DNA from 4 places in the Oribacterium sp. FC2011 genome. Region 4 is predicted to be linked to each of the others. Evidence: predicted binding sites of a transcription regulator. Region 4 holds the regulator's gene; each other region holds the start of a gene.
What was found. The regulator HrcA, encoded in region 4, represses chaperone genes, less so after heat shock. The targets are predictions, from matches to a motif close to TGTTAGCACTCNNNNNNNNNGAGTGCTAACA.
Positions count from the first base shown of each region.

Region 1: T357_RS0110910 (co-chaperone GroES) is a predicted target of HrcA. The motif match lies at 3,933-3,963, and genes of this name have one in related genera.
Region 2: T357_RS0116195 (Hsp20/alpha crystallin family protein) is a predicted target of HrcA. The motif match lies at 1,920-1,950, and genes of this name have one in related genera.
Region 3: clpB (ATP-dependent chaperone ClpB) is a predicted target of HrcA. The motif match lies at 1,077-1,107, and genes of this name have one in related genera.

Region 1 is NZ_JNJM01000012.1:30,494-36,240, forward strand. It holds gene T357_RS0110895 (ATP-binding protein) at 1-946, opposite strand, end outside; gene T357_RS0110900 (hypothetical protein) at 1,072-1,563, opposite strand; gene groL (chaperonin GroEL) at 1,767-3,389, opposite strand; gene T357_RS0110910 (co-chaperone GroES) at 3,497-3,787, opposite strand; gene T357_RS0110915 (ABC transporter permease) at 4,246-5,199, opposite strand; gene T357_RS0110920 (ABC transporter substrate-binding protein) at 5,192-5,747, opposite strand, start outside.
Region 2 is NZ_JNJM01000027.1:28,928-34,674, reverse strand. It holds partial or broken gene T357_RS21520 (AAA family ATPase) at 1-334, shown strand, start outside; gene T357_RS0116205 (hypothetical protein) at 489-800, shown strand; gene T357_RS0116195 (Hsp20/alpha crystallin family protein) at 1,353-1,808, opposite strand; gene T357_RS21515 (hypothetical protein) at 1,983-2,198, opposite strand; gene T357_RS0116185 (metallophosphoesterase family protein) at 2,302-3,003, shown strand; gene T357_RS0116180 (DUF3592 domain-containing protein) at 3,075-3,407, shown strand; gene T357_RS0116175 (SGNH/GDSL hydrolase family protein) at 3,502-4,140, shown strand; gene T357_RS0116170 (hypothetical protein) at 4,491-5,105, shown strand; gene T357_RS0116165 (hypothetical protein) at 5,134-5,367, shown strand; gene T357_RS0116160 (hypothetical protein) at 5,532-5,747, shown strand, end outside.
Region 3 is NZ_JNJM01000011.1:30,257-36,003, forward strand. It holds gene T357_RS0110210 (P-loop NTPase family protein) at 1-170, opposite strand, end outside; gene T357_RS0110215 (prepilin peptidase) at 207-842, opposite strand; gene clpB (ATP-dependent chaperone ClpB) at 1,244-3,838, shown strand; gene T357_RS0110225 (hypothetical protein) at 4,249-4,866, shown strand; gene T357_RS0110230 (STAS domain-containing protein) at 4,897-5,196, shown strand; gene T357_RS0110235 (hypothetical protein) at 5,246-5,747, shown strand, end outside.
Region 4 is NZ_JNJM01000002.1:288,766-294,512, forward strand. It holds gene holA (DNA polymerase III subunit delta) at 1-424, shown strand, start outside; gene T357_RS19890 (3D domain-containing protein) at 671-1,261, shown strand; gene hrcA (heat-inducible transcriptional repressor HrcA) at 1,487-2,518, shown strand; gene grpE (nucleotide exchange factor GrpE) at 2,590-3,234, shown strand; gene dnaK (molecular chaperone DnaK) at 3,344-5,209, shown strand; gene dnaJ (molecular chaperone DnaJ) at 5,291-5,747, shown strand, end outside.

The sequences.
Region 1 (5,747 bases), on a different contig from region 4:
ATGTAAGCAATTCTTCCCTGAAGCCTTCCGCACAGTCAATTCTAAAAAGATTTTTGAACTGTTCGTTGGCTCCCAATTCTTCAGGTCTCTTCAAATCACTCTCTGCTTCGGACACAACGGAAACTATTTCATTTTTCACGATGTCCACGATGTAGATAGAATCATATATATCGGACATGCTTGATATACCTGATTTTTTAAGCTCCAGCTCCTTTTGAGCGTCCTCATAAATTTTTGAAGAAACCAGGTATATGATGAGGTTCACAATCCATATCATCAGGAGTGTGACTATAATATAAAAAACCGTACCGTTGGTTATTTCCCTGTAGTAGTAAAAACTCAGGTCAATATTATCCAGATCCAGCTTGTCAAGATAATAAAAGATCACTCCTGTGGTAAGCTCTGACTGGGGCTTAACAGGTATTTCGGAATCCTTTTGTGAAGGATAATATATTACATAATCACCCTTTGAAAGTGGGATAAGCAGGTCACCATCATAATAATAGTCAAGCTTAACATCTTCCAGTTTATAATTTCTGAGATCCAGAGTCTGAACCTTTTCATCCTCGGTTCCGATGGCCTGATGTATCTCAACAATTCCGCACCATGCATTGTTGATGTAACAGTCTCCCCGTATGTTTATACGAAGATTCCACTGACTCACCAGGTCTTCAGAATGATTATAAAGAACTCCATCGATGGTCTGTCCTTTAAGATCCACCTTTTTACCATTCAGATCAAAATCCCTTTTTAACCATTCACTGGTGGAATCACCTCTGCCGGCATATTCAAAATATGTAGGACTATTTTTATCAGCTCCACTGACAACATATTCCCTGGCATTAAACCGGCTGACGAAAACCATCTGGTAAATAAAAAGCAAAACGATCACAATAGGACACACTATAACAAAACCTTTATAAGCCTGCTTTAAATCCATCTTCATGCAAATTCCCTCATTAAAACACACCTATCGGCATCTGAACACTGTCTTTCTACTATATTACATCGGCAATAATTATCATATTATAAAATCCCACGCCGTAAAAGTGTGGGATTGTCTCTTATTAATCAATACGTTTTATACTTCTGTGGTGTATTTCTTCGCACCTGCTTCAGAAGTTCTTCCGTACCTTCTATGTACATACAAGTCTTGTTTCCGTTTCTGGTATAAATGTATGCATATTTCCTATCCTCCGGACCGGTACCTGAATAGTCCAGAACTTTTGCATTGCCTATTTCTGTTTTTGCGGAATCGGAATTCTTCGGTGCAAAAAGGACAAGCTCTTCACCGTTTGTTTCAACGATCTTTCTTCTGCGGGATTTGTTCAGGACTTCGTCCAGTTCGAAGCTTCCGCCGAAATAGGTGTATTCGTATTCAACACTTGAAAACAGCCAGATTGCATAGTCTGCTGCCAGCATCGCAAGGAGCAAAAGCAGTGCAAATGCATACTGAAGGGCCAAAAAAAGTGAGATAACCGTAAGAACTGCTGCAATGCCCAATGCTGCTTTCCAGTATACAGGGTCATTTCTTTTCACCATGTGCTCTACATAATCGTCCATATAATTACCGCTCCTCTCATTTATAAACACAGATTTTCGCTGCTTATTTCCGATATACAGATGTCAATCTGTTTTACCCTAAAAAAGCCCGAACTGCTTTAACACAGTTCGAGCTTAATTATACGAAATTTACACTAATGGTGCAATTCAAAGAATACCCTTCTTCGATTCAATAAGTTTGAAAGTTCAGGCTTTCACTTATATTACATCATTCCGCCCATACCCGGGTTTGGCATTGCAGGAGCTACAGGCTCTTTAATGTCAGCTACAACCGCCTCAGTTGTAAGGAGTGTTGAAGCTACAGAAGCTGCGTTCTGAAGAGCTGTTCTTGTAACCTTGGCAGGATCGAGGATTCCGGCCTCAAGCATATCTACATACTCCTCGTGAAGAGCATCGAAGCCCTGTCCGTCCGGAGTCTCCTTAACCTTGTTTACGATAACTGCACCCTCAAGACCTGCATTGGAAGCGATTGTATAAAGAGGTGCCTCAAGTGCCTTAAGAATGATCTTTGCACCTGTCTTCTCATCTCCGTCAAGCTCCTCAACAACCTTCTCAACAGACTTCTGAGCATGAATGTAAGCTGATCCGCCGCCTGCGATAACACCCTCTTCAACTGCTGCACGTGTAGCATTGAGAGCGTCCTCCATACGGAGCTTGGCTTCCTTCATCTCTGTCTCAGTTGCTGCACCGACTCTGATAACAGCTACGCCGCCTGAAAGCTTTGCAAGTCTCTCCTGAAGCTTCTCTCTGTCAAAATCAGATGTGGTTGTAGAAATCTGCTGCTTGATCTCAGCGATACGTGACTCGATGTCAGACTTCTGACCTTCACCGTCAACGATAGTTGTCTTCTCCTTGGAAACCTTAACGGACTTAGCACGGCCAAGCTGCTCCATAGTTGTATCCTTAAGCTCGAGACCGAGATCTGAAGAGATAACCTGTCCGCCTGTAAGGATAGCGATATCCTGAAGCATTTCCTTACGTCTGTCGCCATAGCCCGGAGCCTTGACAGCAACTACATTGAAGGTTCCGCGAAGTTTATTAACAATAAGAGTTGTAAGAGCCTCACCCTCAACATCCTCAGCGATGATAAGGAGCTTAGCGCCGCTCTTTACGATGTTCTCGAGTACGGGAAGGATATCCTGGATGTTTGAAATCTTCTTGTCTGTGATAAGGATGTAAGGATCGTCAAGGTTTGCTTCCATCTTATCCATATCTGAGCACATATAAGCTGAGATATATCCTCTGTCGAACTCCATACCTTCAACTACATCAAGCTCTGTAAGCATGGTCTTTGATTCCTCAACAGTGATAACACCGTCCTTGGAAACCTTCTCCATAGCATCGGCAACCATCTCACCGACATGCTCGTCGCCTGCTGAAATTCCGGCAACCTTAGCAATCTGATCCTTGCCCTTAACCTTTGAAGACTGAGCCTTGATTGACTCTACTGCAGCCTTAACTGCCTTGTGGATACCCTTACGAAGGATGATAGGGTTAGCACCTGCCTCGAGGTTCTTCATACCCTCCTTAACGATAGCCTGTGCAAGAACTGTAGCAGTTGTTGTTCCGTCACCGGCAACATCATTGGTCTTTGATGCAACCTCACGAACGAGCTGGGCACCCATATTCTCATATGCATCCTTAAGCTCGATCTCCTTAGCGATGGAAACACCGTCGTTTGTGATAAGCGGTGCGCCATAGCTCTTATCAAGAACTACGTTTCTGCCCTTAGGTCCGAGTGTTACCTTAACTGTATTTGCAACCTGATCAACGCCGGCCTCAAGTGCCTTTCTGGCCTCAACGCCGTACTTAATTTCCTTTGCCATTTTGAATTCCTCCTCAAGCTCTCCGCCGTTACTTTTTCGAAATCGCGGCGGGAAATCTGTATTAATCTTTCGATAACTCAGGCAAATGCTTTTGCCTCACAGTAATCTTACTTCTCTACAACTGCAAGAATGTCGTTCTGCTTAACAACTGTGTACTTGGTTCCGTCGATCTCAACCTCTGAACCCGCATACTTTGAGAAAAGAACGTGATCGCCAACCTTAACCTGCATTGTGATCTCTTTTCCGTCAACAACTCCGCCGGGACCTACTGCAACAACAACTGCCTGACCTGGCTTCTCCTTGTCATTCTGTCCGGGAAGAACGATACCGCTTGCTGTGGTCTCTTCCATCTTTTCTTTCTCAAGAACTACTCTGTCAAATAATGGAACTAACTTCATTTGATTGACCTCCTAATTTATTAACTTGTCCGGCTAGAACGGGATATAAGATTTTTACAAAAATCCACATCAAAGCTAACCGGATTTCTGTTTTTATGTCTAAAAAGACTTTTTCTCTAGCAACAAATCGTATTATAAAACGCATTATTAGCAACGTCAAGCATCGAGTGCTAACAATTTACAGATTTCACAGTTATTTCACATTCCTCGAAGGGACAGAGCCGGAGGGCATCCATTGGAATGAGAGTCGCTTCGTCGGAAAAATCTAAATTCTGACCCCTAAGAACCACTAGGCCCTCGCCAATGTCAGAGTTCTTTTTATAACAACTCTGACTTGGCGAGGGGGCTAAGGAAAATGGGACCAAGTGGTTCTAAGGGGTCAGATTTTGATTTTTCTCGACTCAGCTCAACGCATTCCAATGGATGCCCTCCGGCTCTGTCCCTTCACTGAATCCTGGTTACATCAGACTGCTGTCCCTGTCTATGGCAGCGATGATGTTATTGGTCACCATCAGGAGTACAAAACCTACCAGGCTCTGTAAAAACGATGCTGCTGCGGAAAAGCTGAAGTTTGCCTGCTGCATGAGAGCCTTATAGACATATACGTCCAGGGTCTGTGTGACTCCCTGCAGGGAGCCGGAGTCCATGGGCACCTGATAGAAAAGTCCAAAATCCGAATTAAGTATATTCCCGACACTCAATATAAAGATGGTACATATGGTCGGAGTGAGATGCGGTAAAGTGATATAGTGCACCTTTTGCATAAAGGTGGCTCCGTCAAGATCCGCACTCTCATACAGGGTCCTGTCGATGGAAGTAATGGCACAGAGATAAATGATCATGCTGTAGCCTGCAGACTTCCATACTCCGAGAATAATCAGAAACAATCTCCAGCACTTTGGAGTCTGATACCACTGGACAGCCGTTTTGCCGAAAAAGCCGAGGATATGATTTACAGTTCCCTCATCCGTGGCAAGAAATGCATATACCAGATATCCGACTATAACCCAGGACAGAAAGTACGGAAGAACCATAACCATCTGAATGCTTCCCTTTAGTTTTTCGCTGTGTAACTCCGTAAGAAAAATCGCCAGAAAAACAGGTATAACTATGTCGAGTATTATAAAGATAATGTTGTAAAAAAGCGTGTTAAACATTATCCCGGGTATGTCCGATGACCTGAGCAGAAAGGAGAAATTATCAAGTCCCGTCCATTCACTGTTTATAAACAGATTCTTAAATAGCGATTCCCCGGGTATCGGTGTGAACCTTTTAAACGCAAAGCATATTCCGAACAGGGGAATATAGCAAAAGCAGATGAACCATATTATGGCCGGAAGAGCCATAAGCGTCAGGTCACGATTCTTCTTTTTTGAGTAGCCTATTTCTTTCTTTACAGAAGCTTTATTCATGATTAAGTTTTTTCCACTCCTCCAGCTGCTGCCTTACATCCTCCACCAGTTCCTTCATACCTGCCTCTTCCATTCGCTTTTTCATCACCGGAAGTACCTCATCAGGATCGCTTGTACCGGTGATGAGCTCTGTCTTATAGTCACTGTAGATTGCATTCAAAGCGGCAATGATATCTTCCTTTCGGGCCTGATCATAGGCAAAGCCATTGATGGCACTGTATATACCGTCTGTTTTGTATTCCTCAAATACGCCCTTCCACTGATCCGGGTCTGCCAGAAAAGTCCTGCTGACAGATTCCACGGAAGCAGCAGCTGAAGCTCCGGTCTGATAAAGGGCAGTATTGTATCTGCTGAGTCCTGTATCGGTTCGAAGGACGGTACCGTTTTCCAGATATTCAAAATGCTTGCCTTCTATACCGTAAGCCAATATATCCCTGAACCTTTTGTCTGTGCTGAGCAGTTCAAGATACTTAAGGCATGCTTTTGTATGCTCGTCATCACAGGCTGCACATATACCGATCATGGCACCCTGCTCGCTGGAGCGGGAT
Region 2 (5,747 bases), on a different contig from region 4:
GGCTGCATTAGGAATTTCAGGAGTGCATGCGGAAGTAAATGCATGGAAATGTGATGCTGATAAGAAGAAGGGATTACAAGGATCTCAGATAGATTTGCTTATCGTGAGAGATGATCAAATCACCAATGTATGTGAAGCAAAGTACTCAAAAGCAGACTATCGAGTTGATGCTGCATTTGATAAAGACATGCGGCGTAAGATATCTGATTATATGGTTGAAAGTAAGACTAAACATGCTATTCATGCGACTTTGATCACCAATTACGGCATTGTAGAAAACGAGTATTCAAGCGAATTGCAATCAGTCATCACTGGAGAAGAATTGTTCAAATAATATTTGAAGCATAGTGGCTAACTCTCGTGACTAAGTCATGAGAGTTAGCCACTTTTATTATGAGAAAAATATTTCTCAAAATGTTTGAGAAAAATACAAATCAGAGAAAAAATATTCCCATAATTAATATGAAAGAAATTTAAAGAGGCGATGAATGATAATCAAGAAAAATCTAGAACCTTTATTTTACCTTAAAGAACAGGTAGAAAACGGAACACATGACAACAATGTGATGGAAGTCGAGTTCTCCGATAACAAAAGGAATATTCTCCATATTTTCGACGGGGATGACACTGGATACACACCGATGATTACGCTGTCAGTTGAATCTCAGCAGAAGATAAATGGCCGATGGCGAAAGATCGGGCAGAAAGATATCCTCACATGCCACTACGAATTCTTTTTAAAGAATTGTGGGGAAGGAATGTATCAAAAAATAATCCGAACTCTCACAGAGGAGCCTTAAAGAAAGATTATACCAAGAATCCTCAATCATAATTGCTTTGTAAAAGCCAAGTAATAAGGAGAAAAAGAAATGAAGATTCCCGTAAACATCATGGCACCCATCAGTATCATCAGGGCTCCGCCGATCTTTACTGTGTATTTCAAAACATTTCTATGATTCCTGAAAAACTCCAGCAACTGAGTTGTGAACATTCCTACTGGCACGAGGAAACGATTTTGCTGTCACATAGTACATGCCCGTTTGCGGAAACATATCAACTACCCTCTGTCCGTTCGTCCGATCGGCTTCAGAAACATATCTACGGTTTTTCTGTTCGTCCGATGCCCTTCAGGAACATATCAACGGTTTTTTGGCCATTTTTAGCAGATAGGCGTTTGTAGGAACATATCATGTTCTTTTATATTTGCACTATTGAGCAGCAAAAGTAAGACAGCAAAGAGCCTTCTTTAACACGAAAGGTAAATAACTGAATAAAGGCGATAACATTTTTCTCAAAAAAAGAGGCGTCTCGCCAGATGGTTTGACACCTCCATAAATATTAGACTTCTGTATTTATCCTTCGATCTGAATCAGTTTCTTTTCCGGTACCTCCGGTGCTTTTTCTTTCGGAAGTTCCAGATGCAGGACGCCATGTTCGAACTTCGCATGTACATCTTCCTCTTTTATTCCCTCTCCAATATAAAAGCTTCTGCTCATCGAACCGGAATACCGCTCCTTGAGGATTGCTTTACCGTTATTTGTCTGATCGTGCTCTTTGGAAGCACCAACCGTCAGATAACCATTATTCAGTTCCAATTTGATTTCTTCTTTTTTGAATCCAGGCAGATCAATATCTACTTCATAATGATCGTCATGCTCATGGACATCTGTCTTCATCAGCCTGTCCGCATGCCTGCCGTAAAGCCTTCTTTCTGCCCTATCCAGATCCCTGAATTCAGGCCACTGTGGAAAATCAGCATCGAACCAATCATCAAACAGGTTTTCTCCAAAAATACTCGGTACTAACATAATGATACCTCCTTTACTCAATAACATTTTATGTTTCTGAGCAAGGGAAGGAGGGTTTGGATCAGCTCTGATCTTCTCTGTTCCTTTGTTCTGATTATGTTATATCACTATTATTAGCACTCGTCAATAGAGAGTGCTAATAATATCTGTGAACATTTTGTGTTTTCTGCTTTATCACATTTCGCAATACATCTTTACGCAAAACAGGAACTCTTTACTTCCGGATCCCGGGATCGGCATCACTACAATCTCTTCCGGTTTATAGTACCCATCCTTATGCAAGACATGGAATATCGAGGAAATGTATCCGTGCTCGCTTTCTCTGACTCGTTCCACTATAGTACTGAAGTCCGCAAAAGTGGTAAATTTTTCTTTCTCGTCAGGATGCATTCTTTTCTTTGCAATAATGTCAAGTTTATTAGCGGATTGTCGCATTTGTGCGTATAATATTAAAGACGTCTATAGTCTTCTGCTAATAATTAATAAAAAATATATGAGTAAAATATTTGTAATACCCGATATACACCTAAAACCCTGGATGTTTGAAAAAGCATCGGAAATCTTATCTAAAAATCAATATGATGCCATTGTTCTTTTGGGAGACCTTGTAGATGATTGGGGAAAGGGACAGAACATTGCCCTTTATAAGGAAACCTTTGATGTCGCAATTGACTTTGTAAAAGAGCACCCGGAAACATATTGGTGCTACGGTAATCATGACGTCAGCTATCTATGGTATGCCATGGAAACAGGATTCTCATTTCTAGCAAGAGACACTGTGGTAGATGGGATAGAGAACCTAAGAAAAGTGATGAAACCTGGTCATGTAGAATATATCCATAGGTTTGACAAAACACTATTTTGTCACGGAGGACTCACGGAGAGTTTCGTGATCCAGCATTTCGGATATGGAGAACAGGATATGGATTCCATGATATCCAAAATTAACTCCTTGCGAAAAGAAGATCTATGGAAAGATAACAGTCCCTTATGGGCAAGACCACAGGGTGGTGCCATGAGATTATATGATAAGGATTATCTTCAGGTGGTCGGACACACTCCGGTAATTTCGGCTATTCAGGAAGGTAATCTCCTTAGTCTCGATAACTTTTCAACTTATAGAGACGGGAATCCGTACGGTGACCAAAGGTTTGTTTTCGTCGATACTCTTGAGAAGACATGGCAGTTTGCCTAAGGATCATATATATATATATATATGCAAGTTAGATTTGAAAGTATAAAAAACAGTTTATAGGAGGATTAGAAATGGCTTTTCTTGTAGGAATTATAGTTTTTGGATTTATTATATGGGCAATTGTATCCATGAAACGCGATGAGGATATAAGCAAGAATGGAATTGAAACCGAGGCGGTTGTATCGCGTGTAGAAGAACACTCCAGTATCAACGAAGATAAGGAGAGTGATAACTACAAAGAAAAAGAATACACCTATACCTATTACGTCAAGTATCAGAATCAAAAGGGTGAAACTGTAGAAGCAAAGCTTGGTCCCCAGCCTCATGCACTTCAGCAGGGAAATAAGATACGAATCAAGTATTCTACGAAAAATCCGACCTATGTGCTCAGTGCCGGAGAATAATCAAAATCCCAAAATATGTAGAATTCTACAATTAATTAGATTGTCAAAGGTCGTGGGCGGTGGCTAATTATTACAGACTAATGGAGGCTTTAAAATGAAGACAGTATTATGCTACGGAGATTCAAATACCTATGGATTTGACCCTCGCAGTGGGCTAAGATATCCTTCCGATATCCGATGGACAGGGCGATTACAGCAATTACTCGGACAAGAATACAAGGTGATAGAAGAGGGCTGTAACGGAAGAACAACTGCTTTCGATGATCCAACAGAGCCTTGGAAAAACGGGCTTCCATATCTGAGGCCCTGCCTTAATACACATAAGCCGATAGACATAGTTATACTTATGCTCGGGACTAATGATCTTAAAAATTGTTTCAATGTATCAGTTAAAGAGATAGCAGAGGGTGCCGGAAAGCTTGTTGATATCATCAGGGAGTTTACCGCTGATAAACAGGGTTTTATCTCAAAAATCATTTTGGTATCTCCACCGGAAATAGGCGAAGGGATAAAATCATCTCCATTCAGCGAAAAGTACGATGAAGATGCTATAGAAAGCTCCCGAAGCTTCCCCAAGTACTATAAAAAGATAGCCGAAGACAAGGATTGTATTTTCCTGAAAGCTTCAGACTACGCAGAACCCTCAAGGGAAGATTCTTTACATTTGGCTCCGGAGGGGCATGAGGCATTAGCTGAAGCACTATATAAGACTATCATTTCTAACAATTGTTAAAGGCTCCGTAATAGGTCTACTTGAAAATTGTTTTAAAGAAGTCCTTGACTTTCGAACCGGTACACTCTGTGTCCCTTTAATCTGCACCTAAGTACTATTTTTAACCATTTTGGCGCGTTTTTGTGCCTGAAAAGCCCAAAAATCCTTCACCTAAAACAGAATTCTGGTTTAGGTGAAGGATTTTTAGTTCCAATGATAGATCGGTTTTTTTCTAATACCGCAAACATTCGTTCTATATTTATGTGCATTTTTTTCAACCTGCCATGATGTAGACTTTAATCATTGAAAGAGTAATCACACATTACTCAGCGTCGTTTACACAATTTGCCAACTGGCAGGAAAGGATTCCTATGAAAACCGAAAGAGTCTTAAGCATGGATGCTGACAGCAGGATTTACCACAAGCCGAATTGTCACTATGTAAAAATGATGTCCCCAAAGAACCGTATGTCTTTAGCCAAGGAAGATGCTCAGATAAGAAGATACCGCATCTGTAAATGTTGTAATTCAATGTCATACCATTACAGAACAGAGCAAAACACCATCGAGTACTATAGAAAAAACAAAAAGATGGATTTCAAGTTCATAGATGGTGTTTTGTATGTAAAAACAGAGATTGGCTGCTGGAAACTTGTATATTCAAAAAGATTTGAGGATATAGTGCTTTACCATAGAAATACCGTTTCAGCGCCTGTGGATTTTAATCATCCGGAGAACGAACCCTATCACAGGCAAGTCGATGCACAATCTAGCCATACTATCAGTGGTTATCTCAACTACATATATGAGCATGACAGGTATAAAGCTGCCATGGAGCGTGGCGAGAAGAATTTCAGGTTCTCAAGTAAGAAATATGCCCGTCATGAAGCAAAAGCTCAGAGAAAGCGCCAGCATAGAAGAGTAGAACAACTTTTCATGTTACTTGAAAAAGGAGATTCCAATCTCCTCAAATTATCAATCTGCTAACAATACAAGGAACGAAAGGATGAATATCATGGATATATTTAGAACGATAGTTACAACAACTGCTACGGTTGTCACATGGGAAATACTCAAGAGAAGAGATGAGAAAAATAAAGAAGCAAGTGAATACAGAAATATTAAGATCAAAAGAGATCTAATGGATGAATTCTCTGCGTCATGCGATAGGGCAGGCGTTGATATGAATTCACAGCTTAAGAAGCTGATAACGGATTTCAATAAAGAAGTACAGAACGAGGAAAGCTGATAGATAAATGACCGAATAGACATTAAAAACGACCGAATAGGCAGAAATCATTGTAAACATTGCCTTGCCATAGTAAAGTCAAATCATCAACAAGCGGAATAAAAGAATCAACGGAAGATTCTTAAGAGCGATAAAAAACGAGTTCTATGAAGGAGGAAATCAAAATGTCAGATAACAAGAACATCGAACTTAGTGATGAGATGATGGCAACTGTAACAGGCGGAAATAGTGACATATCCGGTCCAAAGTATGAGATAGGCGACCAGGTAAACATTAAATTTGCAAATGATGAAGGTGTTGTTACAGTCGTAACAGGACATGTTACCGACAGAAAAGATACTCCCGGCGGATGGAAATATCTTATCAGATACGAAGTAAAC
Region 3 (5,747 bases), on a different contig from region 4:
TCGCTTCCAACAAGCAATTCTATGGGGTGATCCTGGGAAAAATTCACGAGATCATGGTAATTATCGAAAGAGTAAACCGTAAACGGACAGTTCTGATGGTTGGAAGCAAATTTTCTGAACCTGTCACAGTAGGTTTTATCTTCATCAAAGAAAGCAAGAATATGATGCATAAAAACTCCTTATCTTTAGAATGTTCCCTCCTAAGCTCACAAAGGACTCCGGAGTGAAGTAGTGATCAGTCCCGGAATTGCACCGAGAAAAACAGGGATCGCGAGGGGAAGAGTACCTCTTTCCGGGAGTCTCAGGCAGATTTCAAAAATTCTGAAATCTATAAGAAGGCACTTAAGCTCCGGAAAGAGAAACTTTAGCTTTTGTTTGTAGGGGTGATGTAAAGCTTTAGAGATCTTTGTGGGGATAAAAAAGCATTTAGGGGTAATGTTTACTTTTTTACTTCTTGAAGATGCGAAGACTGTTTCAGCTTTGCTGATCAGAATAAATGCAAGAGCTAGGATGAGACCCGGTAGTAATAAATGAAGACCTTCGTAAAAACCGGTCCATGAGATGATAAGAGCGATAAGTTTGGCGTCTCCTGCGCCTGCATTGGTCATAGCGGTGAGAACGGACAGGATCAGAGTTGAGATGAGAAAGGTCAGAAGAAATGAAAGGGAGTATAAGAGGTTTAGGGAACCTGTCATACCCGGAAAAGAGATACATCGGAAATTAAGAAACGATCCGAGTAAAAGATGCATACCTGTAAAAGCGTTTGGTATGCGCCGGTCATATAGATCGGTGAGAGCTGAACCATAAAGGAACAGCGAAAGGACCAGATGAGATACTGTCATGTTGCCTCCGTATGAATTTGTGTGCTCAGTATATGACCGATCTTCAGATATTCCTATAGTCTAAATTATGACAAGGTCTGAAAAGAGACTACGTGTTCTTGAAAAACGGAGCAAAATAGTGAAAAAAGAAAGCCTCATAAATTCCTGAAAAAAGCAGGCAAATGTATAAAAAGTAAAATCTATGGTGAAAATGCACAAAACAAACAGTTTATAAACTTCCTAAAAAAAGTCTAAAATTAGCACTCACCACTTGAAAGTGCTAACAATCGAGATATAATCATTACTATAAAAGAGAAACGCAACGGAAATACTGTATTGTGGGTATCCGGGGCAGGCCGGAACGTTTCTCATGAATTTAAAAAGTAATAGCAAACCGAAAGGTTTATATAGAGGAGGAGATTATGAATATTAACAAGTTTACCCAGAAATCAGTTGAAGCAATAAATAAGTGTCAGGATATCATTACCGAATACGGAAACCAGTATGTGGAGCAGATACATCTTCTGTACAGCCTCATAACTGTTGATGAGAGCCTCATCGCCCAGCTTCTGAAAAAGATGGGAATTTCCATAGATGGTTTCAAAGCATCTCTGGAAACTGAGATATCAAAGCTTCCAAAGGTATCGGGAGGAAGCGGTCAGATGTATATGTCACAGGCTGCCAATCTCGCCCTTACAAGAGCTGAAGACCATATGAAGTCCATGGGAGACGATTATGTTTCTGTAGAGCACATTTTCCTGTCCATAATAAAAGAAGCCGATCCTACAGTTAAGAAGCTCCTTAAGGAATATGACATCACAAAGGATAAGTTCTTAAAGGCCCTTTCGGAAGTAAGAGGAAATCAGAGAGTGACCACAGACAACCCGGAGAGCACCTATGATACCTTAAATAAATACGGTTATGAAATGGTCCAGAGTGCAAAGGATCAGAAGCTTGACCCCATAATCGGACGAGATGAAGAGATCAGAAACATTATCCGTATCCTCAGCAGAAAGACCAAGAACAATCCAGTTCTCATCGGTGAGCCCGGTGTAGGTAAAACCGCCGTTGTTGAAGGCCTTGCCCAGAGGATAGCTGCCGGAGAAGTACCCGAGAGCCTTAAGGATAAGAAGATATTTGCCCTTAACATGGGATCCCTTGTGGCAGGTGCAAAGTACAGAGGCGAGTTTGAGGAGAGATTGAAGGCTGTTCTGGATGAGGTTAAGAAGTCCGATGGACAGATACTCATGTTCATCGATGAGCTTCACACCATAGTAGGAGCCGGAAAGACCGATGGTGCCATGGACGCCGGAAACCTCCTGAAGCCTATGCTTGCAAGAGGTGAGCTCCACTGTATCGGTGCCACAACCCTTAATGAGTATCATAAATATATTGAAAAGGATGCAGCCCTCGAGAGACGTTTCCAGCCTGTAATGATAGACGAGCCGACTGTAGAGGATACTATCTATATTTTAAGAGGTATCCAGGACAGCTATGAAAGATATCATGGAGTATCAATTACGGACAATGCCCTGGTGGCGGCAGCAATGCTTTCCGACAGATATATCTCCGACAGATTCCTTCCGGATAAAGCCATTGACCTTGTGGATGAAGCCTGCTCCATGGTAAAGACCCAGATGGAGTCAATGCCTGAAGAAATGGCTGCCATGAAGAGCCATATCACCCAGCTTAAGATGGAACAAAGCTCACTTAAAAAGGAAGATGACAAGCTTTCAAAGGAAAGAGTTCAGGAGATAGAAAAAGAACTTGCCGAACTCCAGGAAGAATTTGATGCAAAATCCGCCCAGTGGGAAAATGAGAAAAACTCCGTCGGAAACCTCCAGCAGCTCCGTGAAAAGAGAGATCAGATACGTAAAGAAATCGAAAAGCTTATGCAGGCAGGCAATTATGAAAAAGCCTCAATGCTTAAGTATCAGGATCTGGCACAGGTTGAAAAACAGCTTTCAGATGCAGAGAACAGCGTTCACAATGAGGACAAGGCTCTCCTTCAGGAAACAGTAACTGAAGAAGAAATCGGAAAGATCGTAAGCCGCTGGACAGGAATCCCTGTATCAAAGCTTAATGAATCCGAAAGAAGCAAGGTACTTCACCTTGATGATGAGATCCATAAGAGACTCGTCGGTCAGGATGAAGCCGTTGAAAAGGTAGTTGAAGCCATCCAGCGTTCAAAGGCCGGCATAAAGGATCCGGGAAGACCCATAGGTTCCTTCCTCTTTATGGGACCTACAGGCGTAGGTAAGACAGAGCTTGCGAAAGCATTGGCCCAGAACCTCTTTGACGACGAAAATGCCATGGTTCGAATCGATATGTCCGAGTACATGGAGAAATATTCCGTTTCACGACTCATCGGCGCAGCCCCCGGCTATATAGGCTATGAAGAAGGCGGCCAGCTCACAGAAGCCGTTCGCCGTAAGCCCTACTCTGTAGTGCTCTTCGACGAGATAGAAAAGGCACACCCCGATGTCTTCAACATCCTCCTCCAGGTTCTGGACGACGGACGAATCACAGACAGTCAGGGCAAGACCGTTGACTTCAAAAACACCATAATCATACTTACAAGCAACCTGGGTGCCCAGTACCTTCTCGATGGCATAGACAGTAACGGAAACATCACAGAAGCCGCCAGAAAGAACGTAAACGACGAACTCCGTAGAGCCTTCCGCCCCGAATTCCTGAACCGTCTCGACGAGATCATAATGTTTAAACCTCTCAGCAAGGACAACATCGGCCTCATCACAGACCTCATGATAAAGTCCATCAACAAGAGACTCGAAGACAGACAGATCTCCATCGAGCTTACCGACGCAGCCAAGGAATACGTCGCAGACTACGGCTACGAACCCCAGTTCGGTGCCCGTCCTCTCCGCCGTTTCATCCAGAAAAACGTCGAAACCCTTGTAGCCCGCGCCATCCTCGAAGACCAAGTCCGTGAAGGCGATAAAATAGTAATAGACCAACACCTCGGCAAACTCTCCACAGAAATAAAGCACTCATAACCTCCCAAAAGCTATCGGATTTCCTCTGGAAATTCGATAGCCTTTTTTGATGATAACTGTAAGGCCAGTGATGAGTAAGGTCAGAGCATGGGGGCAGCCGGTTAAAAACGTTGAGCGAGGACGAGAAAAATCAGAAACAGCCCCCTTAGTGGCTCTTGGTTCCCTTTTCCTTAGCCCCCTCGCCAAGTCAGTGTTTTCATAAGAGAAAATCTCTGACATTGGCGAGGGCCTAGAGCCACTTAGGGGGCTGTTTCAGATTTTTCCGCCGCAGCGACCCGTTTTTAACCGGCTGCCCCCATGCTCTGACCGCCCCATTCTCCCGAATTGTATGATAAAGTTAAAAAATTTTTGAGACATCCCGCCCCTTAGGGTGTAAAATAGAGGAAGTATGAATGAAAGGAGATCGTGGCATGAAGAAAATGAGTCAAATCAAAATCAGCGGCGGAGATGAAGGCACCGAAGAAGCATTGGACGCAGTTGATAAATACATCAGAAGCAGTGCACTGGAAAACAAGAAAGCCCTCCACTTACGACTTATATGTGAAGAGACCTTGGGAATGGTGCGTGCCATGACCGGAGACTTTGAAGCCCTGTTCTGGATAGAAGAAGAAAATGGAGAATTCAAGGTAAGGCTACAGGCCGATACCATCATGGACAAAGAAAAAAAGGAAGCATTGCTTTCAGTTTCTACAAAACATGAAAATGCATCAGCCAAAGGCTTCATGGGAAAAATCAGTGATATAATCCAGAATGGCCTTCTGAGTTTTGATGAAAGCGCAAAGCTTCAGCAGGAGTACGGCGTAGGATATGATTTTATGACCATGGGACTTATGGGAGAATATCCTGCAGCAGGAGTTCCCATGATGTGGTCACTTGAGAACTATCGTGGAACACTTCAGGATTCAGAAAGTGAAGAAAAAGACGAAGAAGTAGACGAACTGGAAAAGTCTATAGTTGCAAGTCTCGCAAAAGATGTTATAGTCGGTGTAAAGAATGATCATGTAGATCTGACTATCGTATGTAAATAAAAAATAATAAATAGAAAAGGAAGAAAAACTATGTTTAATATCACAAAGAAAAAAGAAGACAACAAATTAGATCTTGTACTTGAGGGACGTCTTGATACAACAACAGCACCTCAGCTTGAGCAGGAGATCAATGCAGAGATCGATGGCGTAACAGAGCTTACATTTGACTTTGCAGCTCTTGAGTATATCTCCAGTGCGGGACTCCGTGTACTTCTTTCCGCTCAGAAGAAGATGAACAAGCAGGGAAAGATGGTTATAAGAAACGTATCTGAAGAAATCGATGAGATATTCAATGTAACAGGTTTTTCAGATATCCTCACTATTGAATAAATCCGGTGATATACTCAGAAAAAAATACAGAGTATTTCAGGAGATAAAAATGAAGCTTAATAAAATAAGAAACACCTGCCTGGCGGTTGTGGTCCTTTCACTTTCAATGAGTATGACAGGTCTTTCCGACTGGCAATATACCTTGTATGGACCGATTGCAGTCTGGACCAATACAACAAGCGGAGAACAGACTACAGTTTATGCCGGACAGCCTGCTCCTGACGGAACACCTGCCCCGGAACTTACACTGACAGCTCCGGTAGTAACAAAAACAGATACTGCTTCAGCCATAGCGGCAGCCAACGCAGCTGCAGATGCAGCAAAGGCAGCAAGAGGCGGCAATGTTACAAATGTGACTACAGATGCGGACCGTGCAGCTGAAAGCGCAGCAGCCAATGCCAACATGAACACCAATATGGTAGCTGTAATAGACCGTACCTACACTAAGGGTAATGCAAGCAGTCAGACAAACAGTGAGCTCCCTATGATACAGACTTCGGATCAGACCGCAGCAAACTCCTCAGGAATATCTGACGGAACCTATGTTGGCC
Region 4 (5,747 bases):
TACGGGAGACCGTGACGTGATAGAGGATCAGGATGTGGAGACTATCTGTTCCCAGAATGTTGAAGACAGAGTCTTCGACATGATCACAGAGATGAGTCTCGGAAATACTGAGAAGGCGATGCAGTATTACGGAGATCTGCTGACACTTCAGGAAGCACCCATGAAGATACTGAGTCTTATGAGGAGAAATTTTAACCAATTGCTTCTTACTAAAGAGTCGGTAACAAAGGGCATGAACGGGCAGGAAGCTGCCAAATATGTTAATGTTTCTCCCTGGATCCTGGGCAAACTTCAGAACCAGGCTAAGCACTATTCACTTGAAAGTATCGAGGATTATATAAGCAGATGCCTGGAATATGATGAGTCCATAAAAAGCGGAAATCTGACAGACAGAATGGCGGTGGAACTTCTGTTAACGGTGTAAAATTCACCACTTTGCTTTTATTTTTCGTAAAAAACTTTAGAAAAATTTTAGTTGACCGTTTTTTGAAGCTGTATTAAGGTCATAGCGTCGTATGTTGCAAAATCGTAGAAAAATCGCCTGGTTTTAAGGCGATTGTGATTCCTTATTACGGAGAGGTATGCTGGTTTGATCAGGCAGCAATGACCACTCTGCGGCAGTGCATTTTACTGCAGCTTAAGTAAGGATAACCATAGGAGGAACAATTATATGAAGATGGCAGGGCTAAAAACAGCTGCGGCAACGTTTTTTATTACCGCGTTGGTTTCAACTTCTGCTTTGGCGGCTGCTACAGCCCCCACAGGTACAGAATGGAGCGATGAATCCCTGGTTACGGGTTATGAACTTATTCAGACTTCGGATTCTGAAATGGATGCAGAGATAGAGGCTGAAATGATTGCCGAACAGCAGCTTGCAGAGCATATAAAGGCTCTTGAGGCCGCGGCTAAACAGTCAGCAAGTTCACCGGTCACGAAAGTAGGAAGTGTTGTTACTGAGGAAACTACGCATTACAAGCGTGGAAATATGATCGGCAATTTCAAACTCACGGGATATTATGGCGCAGGAGTTACCTATTCGGGAGCATATACAACGGCCAATCATACAATCGCCGCAGATCTCGGCGTTATCCCTATGGGAACAAAGGTATTTATAAATGACACTGTTTACACAGTAGAAGATATCGGCGGAGCAGTTAAGGGTAATCTCATAGATGTTTACTATGATACCTATGCAGAGGCTGCCGGTGTTACCGACAGAGGCTGGCAGTACGCAGATGTGTATCTGGCAGTGCCGGTGTAATAAGGATATAATACTTTAGTTGGAAGATGGGTTGATGACCTCGATTAAACTAAAACCAGTAAAGAAGCATCTTTCTAAGATGCTTCTTTTTTTTAGTTCATTCTTTATTCACAATTGCTTTTCGCTAAAGTTCTTGACATAGATTTACAAGGCGAGTATTATAAATTTCAGATGTTAGCACTCCAATATTTTGAGTGCTAACAAAAATCAGAAGGAGGCGGAGAGATGGAACTGGATCAACGTAAGGTTGTTATCCTTACCACGATAATCAAAAATTACCTTGAGACCGGAGAACCGGTTGGTTCACGAACCATCAGTAAGTATTCAGGTTTGAATCTCAGCTCTGCCACCATCAGAAATGAAATGAGTGATCTGGAGGAGATGGGGTATATAGTTCAGCCTCATACTTCGGCAGGCCGTATCCCCAGTGACAAGGGCTACAGATTTTATGTTGACCAGCTCATGGAAAACCATAAGCATGAGATTGACGATGTAAAAACCGAGATGTTTGAAAAGGTGGATCGTCTGGAGACAACATTAAAAACACTTGTCAGAAACCTTGCGGAGAATACCAAATACGCAGCGGTGGTTACAGGACCCTCTATCAGAACCAACAAGATCAAGTTTATCCAGACTTCTCTTGTGGATGCAAGGAGACTTCTTCTTGTCATCATGATGCAGGGAAATATCGTAAAGACCTCATCTGTGGTTTTGGACGGCGCTGAGGAGCTTGATTTCAACAGAGTCCTGAGCATTAACATGCTACTCAATGATGTGCTTAACGGACTGAGCGTTGAGGATATCACCGAAGGCCGTATCGGACAGCTTCTTGCAAGGACAAGCTATAAGGGTACTGTAAAAGCCATAGTTGACAGCATTCTCAATATGCTGGATATCAATCTCGGAGAGAGTCAGATATATACTTCCGGAGCAACCAACATTTTCAAGTATCCGGAGCTTGTGGATTCCGATAATGCATCAAAGCTTATAAGTGCATTCGAAACAAAGGACGAACTTGCTTCTCTTGTGAAGGAAACTGAGGCTCATGCTGACGGGAAAAAGCCTATACAGGTTTACATCGGAGAAGAGTCTCCGCTTCAGAACATGTCCGACTGTTCGGTGATAACAGCCAATTACGAGCTTGGAAACGGACTAAAGGGAACCATAGGTGTCATAGGACCAAAGCGTATGGACTATGAAAAGGTACTGGAGATACTCAGTAAGCTTCAGAGTGAGATGGATCAGGCATTTCAGTAGCTAAGGTTAAAAAGGCTGCAATGCAGCTTAAATTATAAAGATCCGACACGGATTAAGTACAGGAGGTTATCTTGAAGGACGAAGAATTAAAGAAGTCTTCCGAAGAACAGGGTACAGAAGAGATAAAAGAAGAAAAGGTTGAAGAAACCATGGAGGAGTCTCAGGAAAACAAGGAAGCAGCGGAAGACTCTGAAAATGCCGAAGCTTCAGAAAATGATGAAGCAGAGGCTAAAGATGATGAGAATGCGGCTGAGGATGACGAAACCGTAAAACTCAAGGAAAAGTACGAGGCAGAAATAGCCGATCTTAAGGATAAATACACAAGGCTTTATGCAGAGTTTGACAATTTCCGCAAGCGTACTGAGAAAGAGAAGATTCAGAATTTTGACTTCGGTGCAAGAGAAGTAATTGAGAAGCTTCTTCCGGTGGTTGACAATTTTGAAAGAGCTCTCGGAACTGTTGAGAAGGAAGATGAAGAGGATGCTTTCACGAAGGGTGTTCAGGGCATCTACAAACAGATTGAAAAACTGTTTGAGGATCTTCAGGTTAAGGCCATCAAGGCTGAGGGTGAGAAATTCGATCCGAACCTCCACAACGCAGTTATGACAGATACAGAAAGCGACGTGGAAGAGGATACAGTCACACAGGATCTTCAGAAGGGATACACTTACAAAGATCAGGTTATCAGACACAGCATGGTTAAGGTGAAAAAATAGTAAAGCCTTAGAAATCATGTTTCAGTAACACTCGGCAGGAGCAAAGAGTTCCGCCGTTATAAAATTATAAAGAAATCAAGTTTTTTAATAGATAGAAAAGGAGAACAATATGGGAAAGATAATTGGAATTGATTTAGGTACAACAAACAGCTGTGTAGCAGTTATGGAAGGTGGAAAGCCTACTGTTATCGCAAATGCAGAGGGTCTCAGAACAACACCTTCAGTTGTGGCATTTACAAAGAATGGTGAGAGACTTGTAGGTGAGCCGGCAAAGCGTCAGGCTGTAACCAATGCTGACAGAACCATCGCTTCTATCAAGAGACATATGGGTTCAGACTATAAGGTAAGCATTGACGGTAAGGACTATACTCCTCAGGAGATTTCAGCGATGATTCTTCAGAAGCTTAAGGCTGATGCAGAGGCTTATCTTGGCGAGAAGGTAACAGAGGCTGTTATCACAGTTCCTGCATACTTCAATGATGCTCAGCGTCAGGCAACCAAGGATGCCGGAAAGATCGCAGGCCTTGATGTTAAGCGTATCATCAATGAGCCTACAGCTGCCGCACTTGCTTACGGTCTTGATGAAGGTAATGAGCAGAAGGTTATGGTTTATGACCTTGGTGGTGGTACATTTGATGTTTCTATTATCGATATCGGAGACGGTGTTATCGAAGTTCTTTCAACAAACGGTGATACCCGTCTTGGTGGTGATGATTATGATAGCCGTATCCAGAACTGGATGGTTGAGGAGTTCAAGAAGGCTGAGGGCGTAGATCTCAGCAAGGACAATATGGCTCTTCAGAGACTTAAGGAAGCAGCCGAGAAAGCTAAGAAGGAGCTTTCTGCTTCAACTACAACAAATATCAACCTTCCTTTCATCACAGCAACTGCTGAGGGACCTAAGCATCTTGATATGACTCTTACAAGAGCTAAGTTTGAAGAGCTTACATCTGATCTTACAGAGAGAACAGCAGTGCCTGTACAGAATGCTCTTCGTGATGCAGGACTTACATCAGGTGAGCTTGACAAGGTTCTCCTGGTTGGTGGTTCAACACGTATGCCGGTTGCTCAGGATAAGGTTAAGCAGCTTACAGGAAAGGAGCCAAGCAAGACTCTTAACCCTGATGAGTGCGTAGCTATCGGTGCAGCTATCCAGGGTGGTAAGCTTGCAGGTGATGCCGGTGCCGGTGACGTTCTTCTTCTTGATGTAACACCACTTACACTTTCTATCGAGACACTTGGAGGCGTTGCTACTCCTCTTATCAAGAGAAATACAACAATCCCTACAAGAGCATCTCAGGTATTCTCAACTGCTGAAGATAACCAGACAGCTGTAGATATCCATGTAGTACAGGGTGAGCGTGAGTTCGCAAGAGATAACAAGACTCTCGGTCAGTTCAGACTTGACGGAATCCTTCCTGCAAGACGTGGTATGCCTAAGATCGAGGTAACCTTCGACATCGATGCAAACGGTATCGTTAATGTTTCTGCAAAGGATCAGGGAACAGGTAAGGAGCAGCACATCACAATCACATCCGGATCTAACATGAGCAAGGATGATATCGATAAGGCTGTTAAGGAGGCTGCTCAGTATGAGGCAGCTGATAAGGAAAAGAAGGAAGCTATCGAGACAAGAAACGGTGCTGACTCTATCGTATTCCAGACCAAGAAGGCTCTTGAGGACGTAGGTGATAAGATTTCAGGTTCTGATAAGGCACAGGTTGAGGCTGACCTTAAGGCTCTTGAGGATGTTCTTGCAGCTAACCCGCTTGAGTCCATCACAAAGGACGGCGCTGAGAAGATCAAGGCAGCTCAGGAGACACTTATGAAGTCTTCACAGGCTCTCTTCTCAAAGGTTTATGAGCAGGCTCAGGCATCTCAGGGTGCAGCCGGTGCTCAGGGAGCGGCAGATCAGGGTGCTCAGCAGAGCAGTGCCGATGATAATGTTGTTGACGGCGACTTCAAGGAAGTATAAAATCATAAATCGTTTGTGATATGAAATGCCTCCGGCGCATTGCGTCGGGGGCAAATGTTGATATAATGCTAGGAGTAAAACATGGCAGAACAAAAGCGGGACTATTATGAGGTCCTCGGTGTAGATAAAAATGCTGATGATGCAACCATAAAGAGAGCTTTCCGTAAGCTTGCTAAAAAGTATCATCCGGACGCAAATCCCGGTGATGCAGCTGCGGCAGAGAAGTTCCGTGAGGCAAATGAAGCATATGCGGTCCTTTCAGATGAGCAGAAGAGAAGAGCATACGATACTTACGGTCATGCTGCATTTGATGCAAACTCAGCTGCAGGACAGAGCAGCGGTTTTGGTGGATTTGACTTCGGAGGTATGGATTTCTCGGATATATTCGGAGATATCTTTGGCTTCGGCGGATCCCGTGGCGGTTTTTCTTCATATGGAGGCAGTGCGGCTAATCAGGCAACTCGTGGGCAGTCTATCCGTACCGGAGTTCGTATCACTTTTGATGAAGCCATCAAGGGCTGTAAAAAGACAGTTAAGA